Regions from separate parts of the Herbaspirillum hiltneri N3 genome, predicted to be linked through region 2. Evidence: predicted binding sites of a transcription regulator. Region 2 holds the regulator's gene; the other holds the start of a gene.
What was found. Region 2 encodes FliA, which starts transcription of late flagellar genes. Its sites were predicted from a motif close to CTAAAGTTTNNNNNNNNNNNGCCGNTA; they were not measured.
Positions count from the first base shown of each region.

Region 1 (11,550 bases), 890 kb from region 2:
GCCGCCGCCTGATTGCGCGCAGCGACCGCACCGAGCGCGAGCTCAACCTGCTTAATTCGCGCCTCCGGCAACTGAGCGACGAGCTCGATTACAAGGCCAGGCACGACAACCTCACCGGCGCACTGAATCGCGGCGCGGTGTTCGATCTGGCGCATCGCTTCCTTGAGGATTCGTCGCTGTCGCTGATCGTGCTGGACATCGATTTCTTCAAGCGCATCAACGACGAATTCGGCCATCCCGCCGGCGACGTCGTAATCCGCGAACTGGTGAACCGCCTGCGCAAATCGCTCGACGGCAAGGGAGAAATCGGCCGGGTCGGCGGTGAGGAATTTACGGTGTTGCTGCGCAATGTCTCGCTCGATGAAGCGGTGCAGCTGGCAGAGAAAGTACGGCTGGCGATTGCGGGAGAATTGTTTTCCTGCCTGCCGTCGCGTGCCGTGACGGCCAGTTTCGGCGTTTCCTGGAGCCAGGCCGGCAGCGACTTTGAAGATGCCTACGCGCGCGCTGACGCGGCGCTGTACCAGGCCAAGCACGGCGGACGCAATCGCGTCGAGCGCGACGGCCCGGCGCTCGCCTGATACGTCCGGAAGGCGCACGACCAGCGCTGCAGCGCGCCGGCCCCATCAGTCAATGTCAGTCGATGATCAATAGCGCTCGAGCCAATGTGCGTAAGGCGCCGGCAAGGTCCACGACGCGCGTTCCACGCCCAGTTCCTTCGCAGCGAAATACGCCCAGTGCGGATTGGCCAGATGTGCGCGGCCGACCATGACGAGGTCGAGCTGCTGCTCCCTGATCACGCGCTCGGCAATCTCCGGCGTACCAAAACCCCAGGCCGATGACACCGGCACGCCCGCTTCGCGGCGCACGCGTTCGACAACCGGCGCGAGGAACGCCGGGCCCCACGGAATCGATGTCTCAGGAATGGTGAAACCCATCGTGACACTGATCATGTCCATGCCGGAAGCCTTGAATTCGCGCACCAGGCCGATCGACTCGGCCAGCGTCTGTTCATCGCGGCCATCGTATTCGAGCACGCCGAAACGCACGGTCAGCGGCAGGTTTTCCGGCCACACTTCGCGCACGGCGCGCAGGGTTTCGAGCAGGAAACGGCTGCGGTTTTCAACGCTGCCGCCATACATGTCGTCGCGCTGGTTCGAGTGCGCCGAGAAGAAAGTCTGCGCCAGGTAGCCATGCGAGAAATGCAGTTCCAGCCATTCGAAACCGACGTCGCGCGCACGGATCGCGGCATCGACGAAGTTCTGGCGCACGCGGGCGATGTCGTCCAGCGTCATGGCGCGCGGCACCTTGCCCAGATCCTTGCCGTAGGCGATCGCCGACGGTGCGATGGTGTCCCAGCCGCGGGCGTCGTCCGCCGCGATATGGTCGTCGCCTTCCCATGGGCGGTTGGCGCTGGCCTTGCGGCCGGCGTGGCCGATCTGGATGCCCGGCACGGCACCGGCCGCCTTGATTTCCCGCACGATGGGCGCGAAGGCTTGCGCCAGTTCGTCCGACCAGATGCCGGTGCAACCCGGAGTGATGCGGCCTTCCGGCGCCACGCCGGTCGCTTCGACGATCACCAGGCCGGCGCCGCCGCGCGCCATGCTGGCGTAATGCGACAGATGCCAGTCGTTGACCTTGCCGTCGATGGCGGAGTACTGACACATCGGCGGCACCGCGATGCGGTTGCGCAGGGTAACGTCTTTGAGTTTGAAGGGTTGGAACAATGCGGACATGTGAAACCTTATGGATAACGGGTGGCATGGACTGATTTTGTTCGTTATTTCGAATATATACGAACAATGGAACAATTATACCCCGAGGTGTATCATGTCTGCATGCGTCCCTACAAACACCCTGCCGCCAGCGAGCTGGCCCTTGAACGCGTGCTGTACGCCCTGAGCGACTCCATCCGCCTGGACATCGTGCGGCATCTGGCGCGCGTGGAAGCGGCGACTTGCGGCGAACTGGACGGCGGTCGCCCGAAATCGACCGTATCGCATCATTTCAAGGTATTGCGCGAAGCCGGCCTGGTCCGCACCGAAAATACCGGCACCAGCCACATGAACACGCTGCGCCGCGCCGATATCGACAGCCGTTTTCCGGGATTGCTGACGGCAATCCTGGCGCAGCATCCGCCGGCCGCCGGCAACGCGGCCTAACTCATCTCAGGCGCGTGCGCTCTTCGGACGCCGCACGGCGCGCACCTTGCCGCTGGCGCCACCACCGCAATAGAACAAGTCCGCGCCGTCCGATTCAAGTCCGCTGACGGCTGTGTCGCGCGGCATCGCCAGTCGCTCAAGGACGGCACCGCTGGCCGGATCAATACGGCGCAGTTCGCTTTCCTCTCCCTCCCAGGTGCCGTGCCACAGCTCGCCGTCGACCCAGGTCACGCCGGTGACGAAGCGGTTGGAATCGATGCTGCGGATCAGCTTGCCGGTCGCCGGATCGATCTGATGGATCTTGCGGTCGCGATACTGTCCCACCCACAAACTGCCTTCGGCCCAGGCCAGGCCGGAATCGAAGCCGTTGCCGGGCGTCGGGATAGATGCCAGTACCTTACCGCTGGCGGGATCGATCTTGTCGATATAGCGCTCGGCGATCTGGTACAGATAGGTGCCGTCAAAGGCGGTACCGGCGTCGCAAGCGCGCTCCAGCGTGCGCGTGGGGGCGCCGCTGGCGGGATCGAAAGCGATCAGGCTGGCGCCGGTGGCAGCCCAGACATTGCTGCCGTCCCAGGTGACGCCGTGCACGCGTTCGGCGCCGGGAAAGGGACCGTACTCGCGCACGATGTCAGCTGCATGCACCGCCGCTTCAGGTTTGGTTTTCAGATTGGTGTCGCTGGTCATTGCGGTCTCCTGTTGATGCGCCGGAATCGGCGCCGCAAGACAACTTTATTCCATCGCCAACGCAGCAGGGAGTAACAAGATTGTCGTGATAGTCGTGGCCTCCATGCCACTCGCCAGCGGCGTCGACAACCAGCGGCGCGTGCGCGCCTGCCCGATGGCGCGTGCATGGCCCGCGGCTTCCAGTCCGGCAAGCGCACGCTGCACGGTCCGCTGACTGGCGCCGAGCGCCAGCGCCAGCGATGACGTCGACCATGCTTCACCATCGGCCAGCAGTGCCAGCAACGCGGCCTGGCCGCCGGCGATGGGCGGCTCCAGTACGACCACTTCCCGCTCTCCCTGCGGCTTGATAACGAAGCCGCGCGGAGTGGCGTCGATGTGCGCCAAGGTCGCGACCAGCGCACGCAGGCGGCCGATCTCGACGCGCAAGCGCGCACGATGCGAGTCGTCCGGACGGCGCGTGTTGAAGACGCGGGCGATCAAGGTTTCGCGACTGACGTCGCCGGGCCAGGCTTCGGCCAGGGTGCGCGCGAGCGCGAACAGCACCGCCCGGCGCGCCAGCGGTTTCCATGCCGATCCCGCCCCCACCCTGCGGCGGCAAGCGTCGATCACCAGCGCGTCCGAAGCCAGCAATGCCGCCACTTCATCCAGCCGCAAGGTTTGTTCGCGGTCGGCGGAAACGCGCCGGGCCGCAGGACGATCGAGTGCGGATCGCGCTTCGGCCACCTCCGCCAGCAGCGCAGGTACGCCTGCGTGCGTCGCTGCATCGTGTGCGCGCGCCAGCGCCGCTTTGGCAGCTTCGATATGCAGCGAGCGCAAGGCCAGTTCCGCTGCCGTCAACGCAGCCACCGCCGCCAGCGCAGGCGGCAGACCGCGCGCATCGAGCCGCACCAGCGCCGCATCGGCCTGATCGAGACGGCCCAGCAACACCAGGCGGCGTACTGCGATGAGACGCGCCTGCAAGGCATTGGCGCGATCGCCGTGGGCGTCCAGCGCAACCGTGGCCGCCGCCAATGCGCGCGGCGAACTGTCGATGTCGCGCACGGCCAGCGCCACTTCGGCTTCGGCAACAATGCAACGGGCGCGCGCCAGTTCTTCATGCACGCCGAAACCGCGCGCGGCGCGGCGCAACAGTTCTCGTGCGCGTGGATGTTCGCCGAGCTGGGCCATGGCGATGCCGCGCAAGGCCAGCGCCGGCGGATCGTCGCGCAAGGCGACACGCTTGAGGGCGCCGAGCGCGTCGCCGGCGGCGAGCGCCCGCGCGGAGGCGGCAATCAGTGAATCCATGCGCGGCGGCTAGCCCACGTCAGGGTCAGGAACGGCGCCTGGCTGCACCGGATCGACGTGGGTCATGACGTCGAGCACGTGATGCTGTTCCATCACGCGCCGGCGTGCCAGCGCGGCGATGGCGTGGCCTTGCGTGACGGTCTGTTCGCCGTCCAGCTCGAGATGCACGTCGACGATGGTGAGGTCGCCCATCTTGCGCGTGCGCAGGTCATGCAAGCCGAACACGCCGGGCGTTTCCAGCAGCGTGCGGCGGATCGCCTGCGACTCTTCTTCCGACACGGCCTTGTCCATCAGGTCGTTCAGTGCGCGCCAGAAAAACACCGCGCCGGTGCGCACGATCATGAGACCGACGATCAGCGCCGCGATCGGATCGAGCAAGGGGAAACCGAGCAGATTGCCGGCGATGCCGAGCGCCACCACCAGCGACGACACCGCGTCCGAACGTGCATGCCAGGCATTCGCCACCAGCATGCTGGAACGCACGCGCTCGGCAACGCCCAGCATGTAGCGGAACAGCACTTCCTTGCTGGCCAGCGTCGCCAGCGCCACCCACAACGCCGCCAGGTGCACCTGCGGCACACTGGGCGCCTGCAGCTTGAAGAACGCCGACACCAGCATGCCGATGCCCACCGCCAGCAGCGCGCCGCCCAGCGCCAGCGCCGCCGCGGTCTCGAATCGCTGATGCCCGTACTGGTGATCGGCGTCGGCCGGGTTGCGACTCTGGCGCGCGGCGAACAGCACGACGAAATCGGCCACCAGGTCCGACAGCGAGTGCACGCCGTCGGCAACCAGCGCCTGGGAACCGGAAAACAGTCCAGTGACAATCTGCAGCGTGGTCAGGACAACGTTGACGACGATGCTGACAAGAGTGCTCTGACGCCCCGCGAGATAGCGCTGGTCGGTGCTATCGGCCTCATTTTTTTCGATAATTAACATATTGACAATTCGCGCTTTTGAGCCTAAACAACCCTTGTACTTAACGGCAATTTACAGGATCATCTTGCCACATAACAATCAACCTAAAGGAACCGGGAATCCTGCCGATGAGCTTTGCACAAGGACTTCCGAGAAATAACATGGAACAAACAAGCCCGCAATCGCTGTCGTTCAACTTCGACAGAGTCAGCGGAGAACTGGTCGCTGCATTCACCCCAGTTGCGGGTGTTCAAGTCCCCAATCTCGTGATTCTGAAACAAACGCTCGCCGACGGCGGCTTCACCAAGCTGTACATCGATGAAGCAGCCCTCGGCGATTTCGCCGCCAAGATCGCCGGCGCCAAGGAAGCGCATTCGCAAAAAATCGGCGAACGGCGCGACGGCGAGTTCCTGATCGAAATCTCCGACGATCTCATGGAAGCGTATCTGACGCTGGTGCCGCCGCAAGGCGGACGCGCACGCGCCGTCGAAGTCGTCAATGAAATCCGCGCCCAGGGCATCACACAGGGCATCCTGCACGAAAAGCTGCGCGGCGCACTCGCCACCGGCCACTGTTCCAAGCTGCTGATCGCACGCGGCGAAGATCCGGTGCAGGGCGAACACGCACGCTTCGAAGCCCTGCTCGACCAGAAGGAAGAAGAACTCTCCGAAATCGATGACGATGCCGTGGTGCATTACGCCGACCTCGGCCACTTGCTGCTGATCAACGTCGGCGATCCGCTGATGCGACGCACACCGCCGGTGCCGGGCGTCAATGGCGTCAACATCAAGGGCCAGGTGGTGCCGGCGCTGCCGGTTCCCGATCTCGGTTTCAACAAGGATTGTGTCGGCGCCGAACCCTCCAAGGATGATCCCGACCTGCTGGTCGCCGCCATCGCCGGCCAGCCGCAACTCATCACCAACGGCGTCAAGATCAACCCTATCGTCGAGATCGAAGACGTCGACCTGAGCACCGGCAACGTCGAGTTTTCCGGCACGGTCAAGATCAAGGGCGACGTCAAGACCGGCATGCGCCTGCGCGTGTCCGGCGATGTTTTCGTCGGCGGCACCGTGGAAGCGGCCGAGATCATTGCCGGCGGCAACATCACCGTCAAGGGCGGCATCATCGGTCACGCCGAAACCCAGCCCGGCATGGCCTCCATCGTCGCCAAGGTCAAGGCCGAAGGCAGCGTGCAGGCGCTGTTCGCCGAAAGCGCGCACATCGAAGCAGGCGACAGCATCATGCTGGCCGGCAATGCACGCCAATGTGAAATGCTGGCCGGCAACGAGATCCTGGTCGGCAAGACCAATCCAAAACTGGGCCAGATCATCGGCGGCCGCGCCCAGGCCACGATGCTGATCAAGGCGGTGGCGTTCGGCTCGTCGAGCGCCGCCACCACCAAGATCCAGGTGGGCCTCGATCCTTATCTGGAAGAAAAGCTGCGCGCCAAGGAACAGGAGTTCCAGCGCAAGCTCGACGACCTCAACCGCGTCATCAAGCAGCTCGCCCACTACAAGCAGAATCCCGAAAAGGCCCGCAATGGCGCCGGCGAAGAAGCCGAGCTCAATCGCAAGCTGCTGGCGCAAGAGGTCAAGGACCTGGTGGCCGAGCAAAACGCGATGAAGGAAGACCTGGTCGCCGCCGAATCGGCGCGCATCGTCGCCGTCAAGACCGTCTACGAAGGCGTGGAAATGCGCATCGCCAAGCAGGTCTGGCAAGTGCTCAGCGACCTCGGCGGCGGCACTGCGCAGCTGCAGGGCGGCAAGATTTCCTTCGGCGGCAAATAAGGGAAGCAAGCGATGGCTGATTTACCCGTGCTGGACGGCGCCGGCTTGCGCGCTCTGGCCGAACGCAGCGCGGCCGTGACGGTCGCCTGCGCCTGCAACGAAGCGGCACTTGCAGCATGGACCAGCACGCCGCTGTCCTTCCCTGAATCGCAACTGGAGGACGTCGGCACGCTGTACCTCGATCCCTACGACGAGCCCGGCTTTGCCGAATATCACCCGCACGGCACGCGCTACGACTCCGCCGACGCGCCGGTGGCGCTGCGGCACTTCCCGTACAACCGCTGCAATATCGCGACCTGCACCGTCTGCGGCCGCTGCTATCTGCGCTATACCGAAGCCGGCGGCTATTTCGTCGACCGCCGCATCCGTGCGCTGAATCGGCCGGAGCTGGTGAGCGAGGCCAGTGCTTAGGCCCTAGGCCCTAAGCCCTCATCCGCATCGCCGTGATGATGCCGTAGGCACACAGTGTTTCTTTGCCGTCGCGCACCGCTTCCACTTCGATCTGGCAAATGGTCAGCGTCCTGCCGCTCTTGACCACCCTGCCGCGGCCGATGAAATACTCCCCCTGCGCCGGCGCCAGCAGATTCAGCTTGAGTTCCGTGGTCAATACTTCTTCGCCGGCATCGAACAGGCTCATCGCTGCATAGCCGCCCGCAGTGTCGGCGATCGTGGTGCTCATGCCGGCGTGCAGGAAGCCGTTCTGCTGACCCAGCCCGGGCTGGAAATCGAGGCGGATTTCCACCTGCCCCGGCGTGATGCTGTGCAGCCGCGCGCCGATGGTATGCAGCGCCCCCTGCCGCGAAAAACTCTCTTCGATGCGGCGAATCATGTCCGCATCCGCTGCGTGCACTGGCTTGCCTGTGGTTACCGTCATTTTGTCTCCTTCGTTTTTATGCATCGATGCTAACCCAGTTTTTCACCTGGACGCATGCAGTTCGCTCGCCATCAGGATCTGGAACAGCGTCTCGGCCGGACGGCTCAGGCGCCCGGCGGTCAGCGCCACGTATTCGACATCGGGAAACGCCGGCAGGCTGGCATGATTGACCGGCAGGCTCAGTTCGCGTGAGGCCATGTGCTGTGGCAGCACCGTCAGTCCGAGGCCGCCGCGCGCCGCCGCCATGCAGCCGGCGTGGCTGCCGCTGGTGCAGACGACGCGCCAGTGGCTGCCTGCGGCACCCAGCGCGGTGAGGATCGCCGCGCGCGTCACGCTCGGCTCGGGCAGCAGGATCAGCGGCAGCGGTTGCGCCAGGTCGACCACGGTTTCCGGCCGCGCCAGCCACACCAGCGGCACGCGGAACATGGCCTGCCCGCGGTGTTCGCCGGGACGGCGCTTGCCGACGATCAGGTCGAGCTCGCCGTTGTCGAGGCGCTGGTACAGCTCGCCGGTGAGTCCGATGGTGATTTCCAGCTCGACCTCGGGATGCTTGTTGCGAAACGCCGCCAGCATGTCCGGCAAGGGCCCCATGGCCAGATCGTCCGAAGTACCGAAGCGCACCCGGCCGCGCAACCTCGGTGCGGTGAACTGCGCCTCGGCGCGCGCATGCGCTTCGAGGATCAGGCGTGCGTGCACCAGCAGGCTTTCGCCGTCCACTGTCAGCGCCAGCGAATGCGTGTCACGCACGAACAGGCGCCGGCCGCTGCTGTCCTCGAGGCGGCGGATGTGGTCGCTCACGCTCGATTGCGTCAGCCCGAGCCGCCGCCCGGCCTCGCTGAAGCTGCTGGAAGCGGCCACGGTGGTAAAGGTCTTGAGCCAGACAGGATTGAACATGGGCGCTCCTGACGCAACTGCTTATCGGCATATCCGATGACAGTTCACACGATTAAAGGGGTTCCCGATGATAGTTCTTTTTCCTATCATGTGGCAAAGGCTGCTTTGCCTTCTTTCTCGCTTGCCATCATGAAACGCTACCTGCCCGACACCTTTACCTGGATGCTGCTCGGCGCCGTCCTGCTCGCCACGCTGCTGCCGGCCACCGGCCGCTTCGAGGACTTCATGCACCTGGCCAGCAACACTGCCATCGCGCTGCTGTTCTTCCTGCACGGCGCCCGGCTGTCGCGCGAAGCGGCCTTGTCCGGCTTCCGGCAGCCGCGCCTGCACCTGCTGACGCTGGCCTGCACCTTCGTGCTTTTCCCGCTGCTCGGGCTGACGCTGCAGGCCTTGTTCCCCGGCTTGCTGACGCCGGAACTGTGGCTGGGTGTGCTGTTCGTCTGCACGCTGTCGTCGACCGTGCAATCCTCGATCGCCTTCACCTCGATTGCACGCGGCAACGTGCCGGCGGCGATCTGCGGCGCCACCGCATCGAACCTGCTGGGCATCGTCTTCACGCCCATCCTGGTGACGCTTCTGCTGCATCGCCATCACGACGGCGGCGGCCTGCAGCAAGTCAGCGGCATCCTGCTGCAACTGCTGCTGCCATTCGTGCTGGGCAATGTGCTGCGCCCCTGGATCGGCGACTGGGTGCTGCGCAAGAAAGGCCTGCTGGCGGTGGTCGATCGCGGCGGCATCCTGCTGGCGGTGTATGCGGCATTCAGCGTGGCGGTGGCGCAAGGCGTGTGGCATCTGTTCCCGCCGCAACAGCTGGCGCTGCTGGTGCTGGTCAACGCCATCCTGCTCGGCGGCGTGCTGACGCTGACCACCTTCGGCAGCCGCGCACTGGGCTTTGCGCGCGGCGATGAGATCGTGCTGGTGTTCTGCGGCTCGAAAAAATCGCTGGCTTCGGGCATCCCGATGGCGTCGGTACTGTTCAGCAGCAGCGGCGTCGGCGTCGTGCTGCTGCCGATCATGGTGTTCCACCAGATGCAGCTGATGCTGTGCGCGCTGCTGGCGCGGCGCTACGCGGAACGGCAGGATGCCGAACTTGCCGCCGCCGACGGCAAGGCGCAAGCCGCCGTCTGACAGTAAACCGCGCTTGCCTGAAGCAAGGCTCCTGACAGGATGGTGTCAGGAGCCCTGGATCATGATGTCTTCCATGCCCTCCGGCATACCTCTCTCAACCAAGAAAAAGGAAGACATCATGACAACGCAAATCAACTGGTTCGAAATCCCCGTCACCAACCTGGCGCGCGCGGCCAAGTTCTACGAAGCCGTATTCAATGCCAAGCTGCGCATCGAAACCGATTTCGACTCGGCGCCGATGGCGATCTTCCACAACGCCGCCGAGGAAAGCTGCGGCTGCCTGACCGAAACCCAGGCCTTCAAGGCGAGCACCGACGGCGTGCTGGTTTACCTCGACGCCGGCGCATCGATCCAGCAAGCCATTGACCGCATCGCGCCGGCCGGCGGCAAGGTGGTACTCGACAAGCTGGAACTGCCAAAGCAGCTCGGCTACATCGCCCACTTCATCGACACCGAAGGCAATCGCGTCGCTCTGCACGCGATGAAATAAGCGCAGACGATCATGCCCGCCGCCGTCGAAAGATCGTGGTGGGCGGCGCTCGCGACTCGTGCCAGAATGACAGCCATTCCCCATGTTGCCAAAAACCATGCGCCGAGCCGACCGCCTGTTCCAGATCACCCAATACCTGCGCGGGCGCCGTCTCACGACGGCGCGCCAACTGGCCGAATGGCTGTCGGTGTCCGAGCGCACCGTGTATCGCGACATCCGCGACCTGTCGCTGTCGGGTGTGCCGGTGCAGGGCGAGGCAGGTGTCGGCTATCGCATCAACAAGAGCGCTTTCGATCTCCCTCCGCTCATGTTTTCGCCTGACGAGATCGACGCACTGGTGATCGGCATGCGCATGGTGCAGGCCTGGGGCGGACCGCAACTGGCGGCATCGGCCGCGGCGTCGCTGGCCAAGATCGTGCTGGCGCTGCCGAAGGACAAACGCGATTTCGTCGAAAACACCGCGCTGTTCGCGCCCAGCTTCCACATCGATCAGGCGCACGGCGAACGGCTGGAAGAAATCCGCCAGGCCATCGGCAAGCGTTGCACGCTGCGGCTCGACTACGTCGACGCCCGCGGCCAGGCCACGCAGCGCATCATCTGGCCGCTGGCGCTGTACTTCTGGGGCGGCGGCTGGTCGATCGCCGCGTGGTGCGAAACCCGCGGCGACTTCCGCTCGTTCCGTCTCGACCGCGTGCGCGCAATGACGCCGGCGCATGCTTATCCGGATGAAAGCGGCAAGCGCCTGGCCGACTTCGTGCGCGCCGTGCGCAAGGATCAGCCTCCACATCGGTATCAGGATTCCGCATAAGCAGATGCCGATTTCTTCGTTCGCGCCGGCGCGGCTTCGGTTTAGTCTGCAAGTCATGACAATCATGGCCGAGGTCTCCATGCATCGCGCGACCAGCAAGAACCATCCCGCTTCCGTATCTGTGACATCCACGACATCTGCCATAGCGGCCGCCACGGCTTTCAGCCTGGCCGACCGCTGTGTCTTGTGCGTCGGCGGACTGACCGGCGCGCGCAATCATTACCGCGTCGCCATCGAGGAACGCCACGGCAAGTTCATCCATCACGACGGCGGCCGCGAAGACAGCCTGCACCGCCTGCAGCCGATGCTCACCGGCGCCGACATGGTGCTGTGCGCCTCCGGCAACATCAGCCACAACGCTTACCAGCTGGTCAAACAGCTGTGCAAGAAACAGGGCAAGCCCTGCGTGATGGTCAAGGGCACCGGCATCGCCTCCTTCATCGATGGACTCGGCAGCCTGAGCGGCAAGTTGTTGTCTTCGCAACGCGGCGAGACCGTGCTCAAATCGGGACGCCACGCCTGAT
Region 1 is NZ_CP011409.1:1,355,148-1,366,697, reverse strand. It holds gene F506_RS06115 (GGDEF domain-containing protein) at 1-578, shown strand, start outside; gene F506_RS06110 (NADH:flavin oxidoreductase/NADH oxidase) at 645-1,733, opposite strand; gene F506_RS06105 (ArsR/SmtB family transcription factor) at 1,836-2,159, shown strand; gene F506_RS06100 (Vgb family protein) at 2,166-2,846, opposite strand; gene F506_RS06095 (hypothetical protein) at 2,892-4,130, opposite strand; gene F506_RS06090 (cation diffusion facilitator family transporter) at 4,140-5,066, opposite strand; gene F506_RS06085 (DUF342 domain-containing protein) at 5,207-6,832, shown strand; gene F506_RS06080 (hypothetical protein) at 6,845-7,243, shown strand; gene F506_RS06075 (PaaI family thioesterase) at 7,254-7,706, opposite strand; gene F506_RS06070 (LysR family transcriptional regulator) at 7,749-8,600, opposite strand; gene F506_RS06065 (bile acid:sodium symporter family protein) at 8,730-9,728, shown strand; gene F506_RS06060 (VOC family protein) at 9,847-10,218, shown strand; gene F506_RS06055 (helix-turn-helix transcriptional regulator) at 10,316-11,026, shown strand; gene F506_RS06050 (DUF2325 domain-containing protein) at 11,106-11,549, shown strand.
Region 1: F506_RS06085 (DUF342 domain-containing protein) is a predicted target of FliA. The motif match lies at 5,150-5,176, and genes of this name have one in related genera.

Region 2 (11,550 bases):
AGATCCATTTGACGTACAACCGCGCCGGTGGTCGCATCACGGATGGTGACCTTGATGCTGTCGGCGTTGGCGCCGAGCTGCACGCCGAACACGGCCTTCTGGGTGGTGGTCTCGGTGCCGTCGGCAGCCTTGGTGGTGTCGGAAGTCAGGGTCAGGTTGTTGCCCGGAGCCAGCACGCTGTGGCCGATCATGTTGGCAGCCTGGAGCGATTGCGAGGTACCCAGGTTGGACATGAGCGAAGCCAGCGTGGTGTTCAGCTGGCTGATGCCCGACACGGTCGACAGCTGCGCCAGCTGAGTGGTCAGCTGCGAGTTGTCCATCGGATTGGTCGGATCCTGGTTCTGCATCTGCACTGTCAGCAGCTTCAGGAAGCGATTCTGGATCGCTTCCGGGCTGTTGTCGTTCAGGCTCGACGTATTGGAATTCGATGTCGACGAGCCATTCACTGCCGACAGCAGATCGTTGGAAACAGTAGTCATGGTTGGGATCTTCCTTATTGACCGATGGTGAGGGTTTTCATCAACATGTTCTTGGCGGTATTCATCGTCTCGACGTTAGTCTGATACGAACGCGAGGCGGAGATCATGTTGACCATCTCCTCCACCGGATTGACGTTGGGCATGGCGACGTAGCCGTTGCTATCGGCCATCGGATGCTTGGGATCGTAGATCAGCTTGGGCGGCGCCTGGTCTTCGACGACCTGGCTGACCTGCACGCCGCTGTTCTCGATATTGCCGAACGGCACCGCCTTGAACACAACCTGCTTGGCCTTGTACGGCTTGCCGTCCGGGCCGGTGGCGCTGTCGGCGTTGGCGATGTTGCTGGCAACCGTATTGAGACGCTGCGATTGCGCGCTCATGGCCGAACCGGCGACGTTGAAAATATTGGAAAGAGACATGATGATCAGCCTGGTTGGATGGCGGCTAGCAGACCCTTGATCTGCGCATTGACGGCGGTGATGCCTGCTTCGTAGCGCACCGCGTTGTCGGTGAACTGGTTGCGTTCGACGTCCATGTCGACGGTGTTGCCGTCCACACTGCTCTGGGTTTCCTTGCGATACAGCAGCGGCGAGCCGCCGATGCCGCTGTCGCCGGCCGCCTTGCCGGCGATGTGCGCCGACGAAGTGCGCGCCAGCTCGACCGGAGGAACAGTGCTCGACTTGCCGGCCATGGCGCCCTGCAGCGTCTTGGCGAAATCGATGTCGCGCGCCTTGTAATTCGGCGTGTCCGCATTGGCGATGTTGGACGCCAGCAATTGCTGGCGCTGGGCGCGCAAATTCAGCGCCGTTTCATTGAATCGCAGATAATCATCCAGTTTTGCAGCCATCTAATCCTCCTGACGTACCCTTCATAAAGCACGCATCATGCCGATAATGGGATTTACACACCATTGGATCATAAGGCTCCCCCTCAAACTCTAATGCCCGAGAAAGAGAGAAAACTATGCCTTGTTCGACCTTTTGACAGAGTCGGCCGCCAGTACTATTGCTGACAGGATGGCGCTGCCTCCGATCACCCGGTTGAAAAGTTGTCGTTATGAAATCATTGTCCAAAGCGCTGTTGTCTTTGCTGCTGTTGCTGCCCGCATTCGGGCTCTCTGCGTTGGCCCAAACCACCGAACCGAACACTCCGCCGCGTCAGGATCTTGGCGCCCTGCAAAAGATTGCAGAACAATTCATGAAAGTCCAGACGACCGGCCTGTCCGGCACCGTCAATATCGCCGTCGAACCGGTCGACAATCGCCTCAATCTCGCCGCCTGCACCTCGCCGCAAGCGTTCATGCCCAACGGCGGTCGCCTGTGGGGCCGCACCACCATCGGCATCAAGTGCATCGCGCCGTCGGCCTGGACGGTGTACGTGCGCGCCACGGTGCAGGTCATCGCCGAGTACATTGTGACTGCGGCGCCGCTGGCGCAAGGCCAGGTCATCGGCCCCAACGACATCACCAAGGTCAAGGGCGACCTCTCCAATTTGCCCAACGGCACCATTACCGACGCGTCGCAGGCCATCGGCCGCACCGCCAACATTTCGCTGGCACTCGGCGCCCCGATACGCCAGGATGCGCTGCGCAGCAACCGCGTGGTGCAGCAAGGCCAGGCAGTGCGCGTAGTGTCCACCGGACCAGGCTTCCAGATTACCACCGAAGCACGTGCGCTCACCAATGGCAGCGAAGGCCAGATGGTGCAAGCCAAAACGCCTGCAGGCCAGGTCGTGAGCGGGATAGCGAAGGCCGGCGGCATCCTCGAGATCAATTACTGACAAGAAACATTTTGCAGGGCGATAAAAGTATTAAAGTTTGCGGAGAAATGGCCGATAATCTAGGCAACAGGCGGGTCACAGAACCCTAACCCAACAAGGATGATGCCGTGAACGTTAATGACGCCCTCAAAACTGGCAAAGGCTTACCGGAAATCGCGCAACCCCAAGCGCGCACCGCGAACAGCAATGCCGGCACCACAACCGCAAAGACAGGCAGCGACGCTTCTACCGCAGCCAATGTCCAGCTGTCTTCGCAATATCAATCGCTGGGCGTGAAGGCCTCCGCTCCCGGCGGTACTTTCGACGCCAAGAAAGTTGCAGAAATCAAGGCTGCCATCGCCAACGGCACCTTCCAGGTTGATCCCGAGAAAGTCGCCAACGGCTTGCTCGACACAGTCAAAGATCTGATCGGTTCACGCAAGGCTTAATGCAATGACAAGTAATCCGCTCCTGCCATCCCATACGCTTTCCGACGAAAAGCAAGTCACGTCGCGTCTGGTGGCCGCGTTGCAGCAAGAGCAGGATTTGCTCAGCGGCAATGGCGATGCGGACAAGATTCCCGACATCATCAACGAGAAGGCCAACATTGTTGCCAGCATGGCCACATTGGCGGATCAACGTCACAAGACGCTCGCCGCACTGGGATTCACTGCCGGCGAGAACGGCATGCAGTCATGGATCGAACAGCACGGTTCGGCCGAAGACAAGCAAGTTTGGGAAGAATTGTTTGCGCTGGCGCAATCCGCGCGCGAACTGAATCGCCTGAACGGCTTGCTGATCGGCAAGCAAATGGCAATCAACCAGAACGCCATGAACATCCTGCAAGGCAAGAGCAACGGCTCCTTCTACGGCCCTGACGGACAGTCCAGCCTGCGCAGCTCCGGCCGCCCTCTCGGCATCGGCTGATTTCCAGGCGCTCCTGAATCAAGAAAGCCCGTTCGCATGAACGGGCTTTTTGCTTTATGGAGCCGGCTTGGGCTGGATGGGCGGAACCGCCGGAACTGTCTTGTCCCCTTGGTCCGCAAACGGCACCTCGGTCGCCTGCTCCGCCAGGCGCGACAAGATCATCACGTCGACGCGGCGATTGCGCAGCCGCCCCTCGGGCGTATCGTTGGAAGCCACCGCCTGGTTCGATCCATGTCCCACCGCCGTCAGCCGCAGCTCGGCGATGCCCTGGTTGCTGAACAGCCGCGCCACCGTGCTGGCCCGCACCGCCGACAACTCCCAGTTGGAAGGAAACACGCTGGTGCTGATCTGCGTATTGTCGGTGTGGCCTTCGATCTGGATGGCATGATCGTCGTTCTTCAGCACGCGCGCGATGGCGATCAGGGTTTCTTCCGATTCCTTGCTGACCTTGGCGTCGCCGGGTGCGAACAGGACGTTGGCGTTGATCTCGACGTTGACGCCCACGCTGGTTTGCGTCACGCGCACCTTGCCCTCTTGCACCAGCGGCGCCAGCACTTGCATGATGTCGCGCGCCATGTCAGTCATGCGCTCTTTTTCACGGCGCAGCGCTTCGTTGCTGCGCGGCTTCTGCAACGTGATCTTGGGCGCAGCGGATTGCTGCGCGCCCTGTCCCCCGGCCTGCACTATGATCGGCGCGGTCGAGACCGGCTCTTTGCCGAAGGCGTTGACCAGCGAATCGGCGAGGATCTTGTATTTGCCTTCGTTGACTTGGGAAATGGCGTACATGACCACAAAAAAAGCGAACAGCAGCGTAATGAAGTCGGCATACGAAACCAGCCAACGTTCGTGGTTCTCGTGCTCTTCTACATGTTTTTTTCGGGCCATGATGAACAGGTGATGTCAGTCGATCATGAAGCAGGGAAATACGACTCGGCGCGCTCCTGGATCACGCGCGGGTTATCGCCGCTGGCGATACCGAACAGACTGTCGGCCACCATCTCGCGCCGGTTCACTTCCGCCGCCAGCAAGTCCTTGAGTTTGTTGGCCACCGGCAGGAAGAACAGGTTGGCCAGGCCGACCCCATAAATCGTCGCCACGAATGCCACCGCGATGCCGCCGCCCAGCTTGGCGGGATCCGACAGATTTTCCATCACGTGGATCAGCCCGAGCACCGCGCCGAGGATACCGATCGTGGGCGAATAGCCGCCGGCGGCTTCCCAGATCTTGAGCGCCTGGCGCTGGCGGGTTTCGTACGCGGTAGTGTCGACGTCAAGGATCTCGAGCAGCTTCGCCGGCGTAATGCCGTCGATCAGCAGGCGCAAGCCTTTCTTGACGAAGGGATCGGTGCTGTCGTTCATGTGTTCTTCAAGATGCAGCAGACCTTCGCGCCGCGAGATGCCGCTCCACACCGTGATGTTGTCGATCAGTGTGCGGTGATTGTGAAGCGGTGGAGAAAATACCCAGGACAGCAGCTTGACGCCGTGAACGAAGTTGTCGAGCCTGGTTTGCAGCAGCACCGCGCCGACGGTGCCGGCGAAGACGATCAGGAAAGCGGTCGGCTGCAGGATCGAACCGGGATGACCGCCTTCGAGCAGCAAGCCCAGCAAGATGCCACCCAACGCCAGCAGTAAGCCTCCTACGCTACTCCAGTCCACGCCTGCTCCCTCAAGGTCGAGCGCATGCGGGCGATGGCCTGGCTGTGCAGCTGGCAAACCCGCGACTCGGAGACGCCCATGACGGCGCCGATTTCCTTCAAGTTCATTTCCTGTTCGTAGTACAGGCCCATCAGAATCTTTTCACGCTCGGGCAAGGCCTTGATCGAATCGATGACGGCCTCGCGGAAACCGCCGTTGATCAGGTTCTGCAAAGGGTCATCGGTATCGCTGGTCTGGTAGCGATCGAGGAAATGCTCGTGGCCGCCGTCGGCGTCATGGAAATCTTCGTAGTAAATCAGTTGATGGCCGCCGCATTCGGTCAGCATGTCCTGGTATTCCAGCAGGCTCATCTTGAGCTGCGTGGCGACTTCGGTCTCCTGCGGCGGACGGCCGAGCTGCTGCAGCAGGACATGGATGGCCTCTTCGATCTTGCGGGTGTTCTGGCGGATGCTGCGCGGCAGCCAGTCGCTGCTGCGCAATTCGTCCAGCATGGCGCCGCGGATACGCTGCACGGCATAGGTTTCAAACTGTGCGCCGTGCGTTTCCTCATAGCGATTGACGGCATCAAGCAGACCGATCATGCCTGCCTGAATCAAGTCGTCCACTTCCACGCTGGGCGGAAGCTTTGCCTTCATCTGATGCGCCAGCTTTTTCACAAGCGCCGCATGCAGCTCGAGCAAACCGTTCTTGGCCGTCTTTCCTTTGACGTTATACATAGAACTCATCTCGTCAATAATGGTGAGTGCGAACTATCATGCAATGCAAGGCGCGTCATACTCCGAGACTTGCTCCATCGGTCGCCATACCGTACGTGCCCTTGGTGAGATTGGATAACGAAAACTGATCCGCCAGGCGCTTGAATGCCAGCGTCGCACCCGCCAATGGAAATGCTTCCAGCACGGTGCGGCCCTGCCCCGATGCGCGACGGATGTGTTCGTCGGCCGGGATAGAACCCATGAAATGCAATTGCGCCGCCAGGTAACGATTGGCGGCCTGCGCCATGTTGGCATACACCATCTGTGCATCCGCGTCCGAACCACCGCTCACGAGGAGGTTGAAAGGACGGCGGCCGAGCTTGTCGCTGAGGCCCTTGAGCAAGACGTACGCCGCCTTGATCGAGGTCGGGCTGGTCGACATGTGCACCACGATTTCGCCCATTTCCATGGCCGGCACCGGCAACAGTTCGTCGTCGTTCAGTTCACCGTTGATGAGGGTGATGTCGGACTCTTCCGTCAGTCCGTCAAAAATCTGCGCCAGCCGGGAGGCTTGCGGATGCGTGGAAGCCGAGACGTTCTTGCGCGACAGCCGCGCCAGCGCAAAACCTTCCGGCACCATGCGCACCGCTTCGTCCAGTTGCCGCTCCTGGCGTGCAACATCGAGCAGCGTCGCCACGGCGACACCGCCGAAACGCGACAAGATCACCGAAGGCGTCATGCAAGCGTCGACCAACAATGCGTTGTGGTCGGCGGCGGCAAGAGAGGCAGCCAGATTGATCAGCATCGCGCCTTTTTCCTCGTCGGGCAGAACCGAGAAGAAAGTGAATACGCGCGGCGTCGGACGCTCCAGCATCCGTCGCAGTCCTTCCGCTTGATCAACGTCATAGCTAGCCAAGGATCACCTCCCGCAGGCTTTTGTCATTCATGGCCGTGGCCGTCGGCCCGACCACGACCGGCAACTCGGCATCCTGGAATTCGAACGGCGCAGTTTCACGCTTCAGTTTAAAGGCGCGGTCGGCCAGATACAACCTGTTGGCAACATGCAAATCTTCCGGCACGCGCTGACCGTTTGCGACGTAATACAGATTCAGTTTCTGACGGATGACAACATCGAGCACATTACCGATGGTGGCTGCTTCGTCGAGCTTGGTAATGATGCAACCCGCCAGGCCGTCGCCCGAATACGCGCTCACGACTTCATTGAGCGTGCCGCCGGTGGCCGTTGCATTGAGGCACAACAGGCGCTTGATGTCGGTGCCTGCGCCGGACAGCATCGCAGCCTGTTCGGCCACCATCTGGTCGCGCTGGCCCATGCCGGCGGTATCGATTAGGACAGTATGTTTGCCGCGCAGTTCGTCGAGGGCGATACGCAAATCGGATTCATCTTTCACCGAGTGCACCATCACGCCGAGAATCTTGCCGTAAATGCGCAGTTGTTCGTAGCCGCCGATACGGTAGCCGTCGGTGGTGATCAACGCCAGCTTGCCCGGGCCGTGGCGCATCACGCAACGCGCCGCCAGTTTCGCGGTCGTGGTCGTTTTGCCAACACCGGTCGGGCCGACCAGCGCGTAGACGCCGCCCTCTTCCAGCAATTCGTTTTCGTTGGCCATGGTCATCAGATTCTTGGCCAGCACCGACTTGACCCAGAACATGGCGTCCTGAGATTTCGGGCTTTGCGGCAGATTCTCGGTGATCAGGCGCGACAGGCTGGCGCTGAAACCGGCGGCCAGCATTTCGCGCATGATCGCGGCCTTGGCCGGTTCGCGCTTTTGCGTGCCGCCCCAGGAGATTTCCGCCAGCTGAGTTTCCAGCACGCCGCGCATGGAGCGGATTTCGGTCATGACGTCGGACAGGATCTCGTCGTAGTCCTTGCCGTCGAACTCAGCCATGACACCGGCCTGTTGCGGACGCGTCGCTGCGGCAGCCTTAGGTCCCGCGGCCACTTGTGCCGGCGTCAGCGCTTGTGCCTGCTGTTCCTTGGCGCTGGCGCGTGCGGCATTGCGCGTACGCCAGACACGGGCATCGGCTTGCGCGGTATTGTGTTCGACCGGCATGGATGCACCGGGCGGTTGCTGCTGCTGTTGTGGTTCAACGCGCGTGCGCGGCACGGCGGCCTGCAGCGATGCAGGCTGGGCAGGCGGTCGGCGCACGGCCGGACGCGGCATGGCATCCTTGGACATGGCCGGCACCACCAGCGACGACATGTCTTCGTTTGCCATGGCCAGGATCTCGACACCGTCGTCGATATTCCGGTTGGAGAGAATGACGGCGTCAGGACCCAGCGCTTCGCGCACCTGGCGCCATGCGTCTCGCGACGACCCTGCTATAAATTTTTTGACGTTCATGCTTGCCCTCCAACTAGGCTGGTAACTTTAATCGTTTTCGAATCAGGAACTTCAGCGTGTGAAAGCACCCGGAGTTGAGGCATTGCGCGTCGCAAGAAGCGCGCCAGCAATGCCCGCAAAGGACCCGGGACCAACAATACCGGGGTTAAACCCAACTGCTCTTGATGACGTGCTGCGTTTTCTGTCTGAGTAATCAGCGTATCTGCCAGACCGGGCTCGATGCCGCCGCCTTCCGGTCCGCTGGCCTGCATCGCCTGCATCAGCAGACGCTCCAGCTTGGTGTCCAGTGTCATGACCGACAGCTCGCTCTCGGTCGGGAAAATCTGTTGCACGATCGCGCGGCCCAGGGCAATGCGCACGATGGCGGTCAGTTCGTTCGGCTCCTGCACGCGCGGCGCATGCTCGGCCAGGGTTTCGATAATAGTCCGCATATCGCGGATATGCACGCCTTCGATGAGCAGGTTTTGCAACACTTTCTGGACCGTGCCCAACGGCAAGGCTTTCGGCACCAGATCTTCGATCAGCTTCGGCGCATCCTTGCCGATGTGATCGAGCAATTGCTGCACTTCCTGGCGCCCCAGCAATTCCGCTGCGTGGATGGTGATCAAATGGTTGAGGTGGGTCGCAATGACGGTGCCGGTATCGACCACGGTGTAGCCCATGGTCTGCGCCATTTCGCGCATGTTGCTTTCGATCCAGACAGCCGGCAGGCCGAACGCAGGGTCGGTGGTCATGAGCCCTGGCAACGGGCCGGTGACCATGCCCGGATTGATCGCCAGGAACTGGCCGAAAGTGGCTTCGCCCTTGCCGATTTCCACGCCCTTCAAGGCGATGCGATAGGCCGACGGCTTGAGTTCGAGGTTGTCGCGGATATGTACCGGCGGCGACAGGAAGCCGACTTCCTGCGCGAATTTCTTGCGGATGCCTTTGATCCGGCGCAGCAGTTCGCCGCCCTGCCCTTTGTCCACCAGCGGGATGAGGCGGTAACCGACTTCCAGACCGAGCGTGTCGACCGGCAAGATGTCCTGCCAGGTGGCTTCCTCGATTTCCTGCGGCGTCGTGACGGGGGCCGGCAATTCGGCGATCGCGCCGGCCTGCTGCTTACGCTGGCTGACGGAATAACCGGCGCCGGCCAGCATGGCGGCAATGATGATGAACGCAACATGCGGCATGCCCGGGATCAGGCCCATGCCGCCGATGATGATGGCGGTCAGGTACAGGACTTCCGGCTTGGCGAACAGCTGGTTGATCAGTTGGCCGCCGACGTCCTGATCGTTGGCGACGCGCGAGACCACCACACCTGCAGCGGTGGAGATGATCAGCGAAGGAATCTGTGCGACCAGGCCGTCACCGATGGCCAGCAGCGTGTAGTTCTTCAATGCCATGTCGAAGGCCAGGTCATGCTGGATCATGCCGACCACGAGACCGCCGACGATGTTGACCACGGTCACGATAATGCCGGCCACGGCATCGCCGCGCACGTACTTGCTGGCGCCGTCCATGGCGCCGTAGAATTCGGCTTCCTGCGCCACTTCCTTGCGGCGGGCGCGGGCTTCCGGCTCGCCGATCATGCCGGCGTTGAGGTCGGCGTCGATCGCCATCTGCTTGCCGGGCATCGCATCGAGAGTGAAGCGTGCACCCACTTCGGCGATACGGCCGGCACCCTTGGTGACGACGGTGAAGTTGATGATCGTCAGAATGATGAAGACGACGATACCGACGGTGTAGTTGCCGCCGATCAGGAAGTGGCCGAAGGCCTCAATCACCTTACCCGCTGCGTCGGGACCGGTATGGCCTTCGGTCAGCACCACGCGGGTGGATGCCACGTTGAGCGACAGGCGCAGCATGGTGCTCACCAGCAGCACCGCCGGGAACGCCACGAAGTCGAGCGGCTTGACGGTGTACAGCGCGGTCAGCAACACGATCACCGACAGCGAAATATTGAAGCTGAACAGGATGTCGAGCGCAAACGCCGGCAGCGGCAGCACCATCATCGCCAGCATCATGACGATCAGGATCGGCGCTGCGAGCGCTTTGGTATGCTTGATCGGCACCCAGGCCGGGAGTTTCATGCTGTTGATGTTCATTGTCCGGCCCTAGCTTGTGCGGCAGCCATGGCGGCCTTGCGTTTGTACAGTGGATCGTCCAGTTCCTTCGGCACCTCGAGCTCGCTCGGCTCGTCCGGACGGACGCCGCCATTGCTGTTGTAGGTGCGCAGCTGGAAGACATAGGCGAGGACTTCAGCGACCGCTGTGTAGAGCGATTCCGGAATCTCGTCGCCGATTTCGGTGTGGTAGTGCAATGCGCGCGCCAGCGGCGGCGCTTCGAGGATCGGTACGTTGTTCTCCGCAGCGATCTTGCGGATGTTGGCGGCCACCGCTTCGGTGCCCTTGGCCACCACCTGCGGCGCCGACATGCCGCCTTCGCTGTACTTCAGCGCCACGGCAAAGTGGGTCGGGTTGGTCACCACGACGTCCGCCGTGGGCACCGACGACATCATGCGGCGGCGTGCGGCGGCACGTTGCAGGGCGCGAATCTTGCCCTTGATCAACGGGTCGCCGTCGGATTCCTTGTGTTCCTGCTTGACTTCCTGGCGCGTCATCTTGAGCTTGCGGGTGTAGTTCCACAGCTGATACGGGACGTCGATCACGGCAATCACGATCAGGGCGCAGACCATCATGATGAAGCAGGTCCACAGCAAATTCGGCATGTGGCTGCTGGCCACCTTGAGCGGCTCGACGCTCAGGTTGAGGACCGCGTCGATATGGCTGCGCATGGCGAACCAGGCGATGACGCCGACCAGGACGGACTTCAGAATGCCCTTGCCCAACTCGACCAGCGAATTGAGCGAGAACAGGTTCATGATGCCCTTCATGGGGTTGAGGCGGTCGAACTTGGGTTCCAGCGAGCTGCCGTTGAACAGCCAGCCGCCCAGAATCAGCGGCGAGGCCACGGCCGCCAGCGTCATCAGGAAAGCGATGGGAATACAGGCGACCGCCACTTCCATGAAATGACCGCTCATGCGTTCGAACAGCAAGGCCGGATCGAAAGCCATTTCACGCTCGAACGTCATGGTGGAGACCATGAAGCGGTTGAGGCTGGTCACGAGCGGGCCGGTAAACATCCACAGGGTGCTGCCGCCGATGAGCAGCATGACGCACGTAGCCATTTCGCGCGAGCGCGGCACGTCGCCCTGCTCACGCGCTTTTTCAATGCGTTTGCTGGTGGGCTGTTCGGTCCGTTCTTGATCGCTATCTTCGGCCACTGCCGTTCCCCCGTATTGCTTCTTTCCGCTTGTAAAGACGGAATTTTGAGACTATCAGGCAGAATTATTGGCGAGGGAGACCTCGAATCATCGCGGGAATAAGGGGCGAAACGCCCCGTATTTCGGAGCAGGAGAAGCGCGCCATATCTGCCTTCAGGGCGTGAAGGCAGACAGGACGGCGGTCTGCGGTGTCGCTGAGCAGTTGTAAAAACCGCTCGAAACAACACCGCAAGCATGCAAACTATCGTTAAAACAACTTAAAAGCCGAGACTTTCCAGCAAATCGTCCACCTGGCTTTGGTTGGCAATCACGTTGTGACCGGTCGGATTGATCTGCGGACCGTTCAGCAGGCCGCTATCTTCGCGCTTGGCTTCCGGCGGCGAATAATCGACCAACAACTGCACC
Region 2 is NZ_CP011409.1:2,245,489-2,257,038, reverse strand. It holds gene F506_RS10240 (flagellar hook assembly protein FlgD) at 1-479, opposite strand, end outside; gene flgC (flagellar basal body rod protein FlgC) at 494-898, opposite strand; gene flgB (flagellar basal body rod protein FlgB) at 904-1,326, opposite strand; gene flgA (flagellar basal body P-ring formation chaperone FlgA) at 1,536-2,258, shown strand; gene flgM (flagellar biosynthesis anti-sigma factor FlgM) at 2,366-2,686, shown strand; gene F506_RS10215 (flagella synthesis protein FlgN) at 2,691-3,164, shown strand; gene motD (flagellar motor protein MotD) at 3,219-4,049, opposite strand; gene F506_RS10205 (flagellar motor protein) at 4,073-4,819, opposite strand; gene F506_RS10200 (RNA polymerase sigma factor FliA) at 4,801-5,535, opposite strand; gene F506_RS10195 (MinD/ParA family ATP-binding protein) at 5,591-6,388, opposite strand; gene flhF (flagellar biosynthesis protein FlhF) at 6,423-7,880, opposite strand; gene flhA (flagellar biosynthesis protein FlhA) at 7,877-9,967, opposite strand; gene flhB (flagellar biosynthesis protein FlhB) at 9,964-11,145, opposite strand; gene cheZ (protein phosphatase CheZ) at 11,403-11,550, opposite strand, start outside.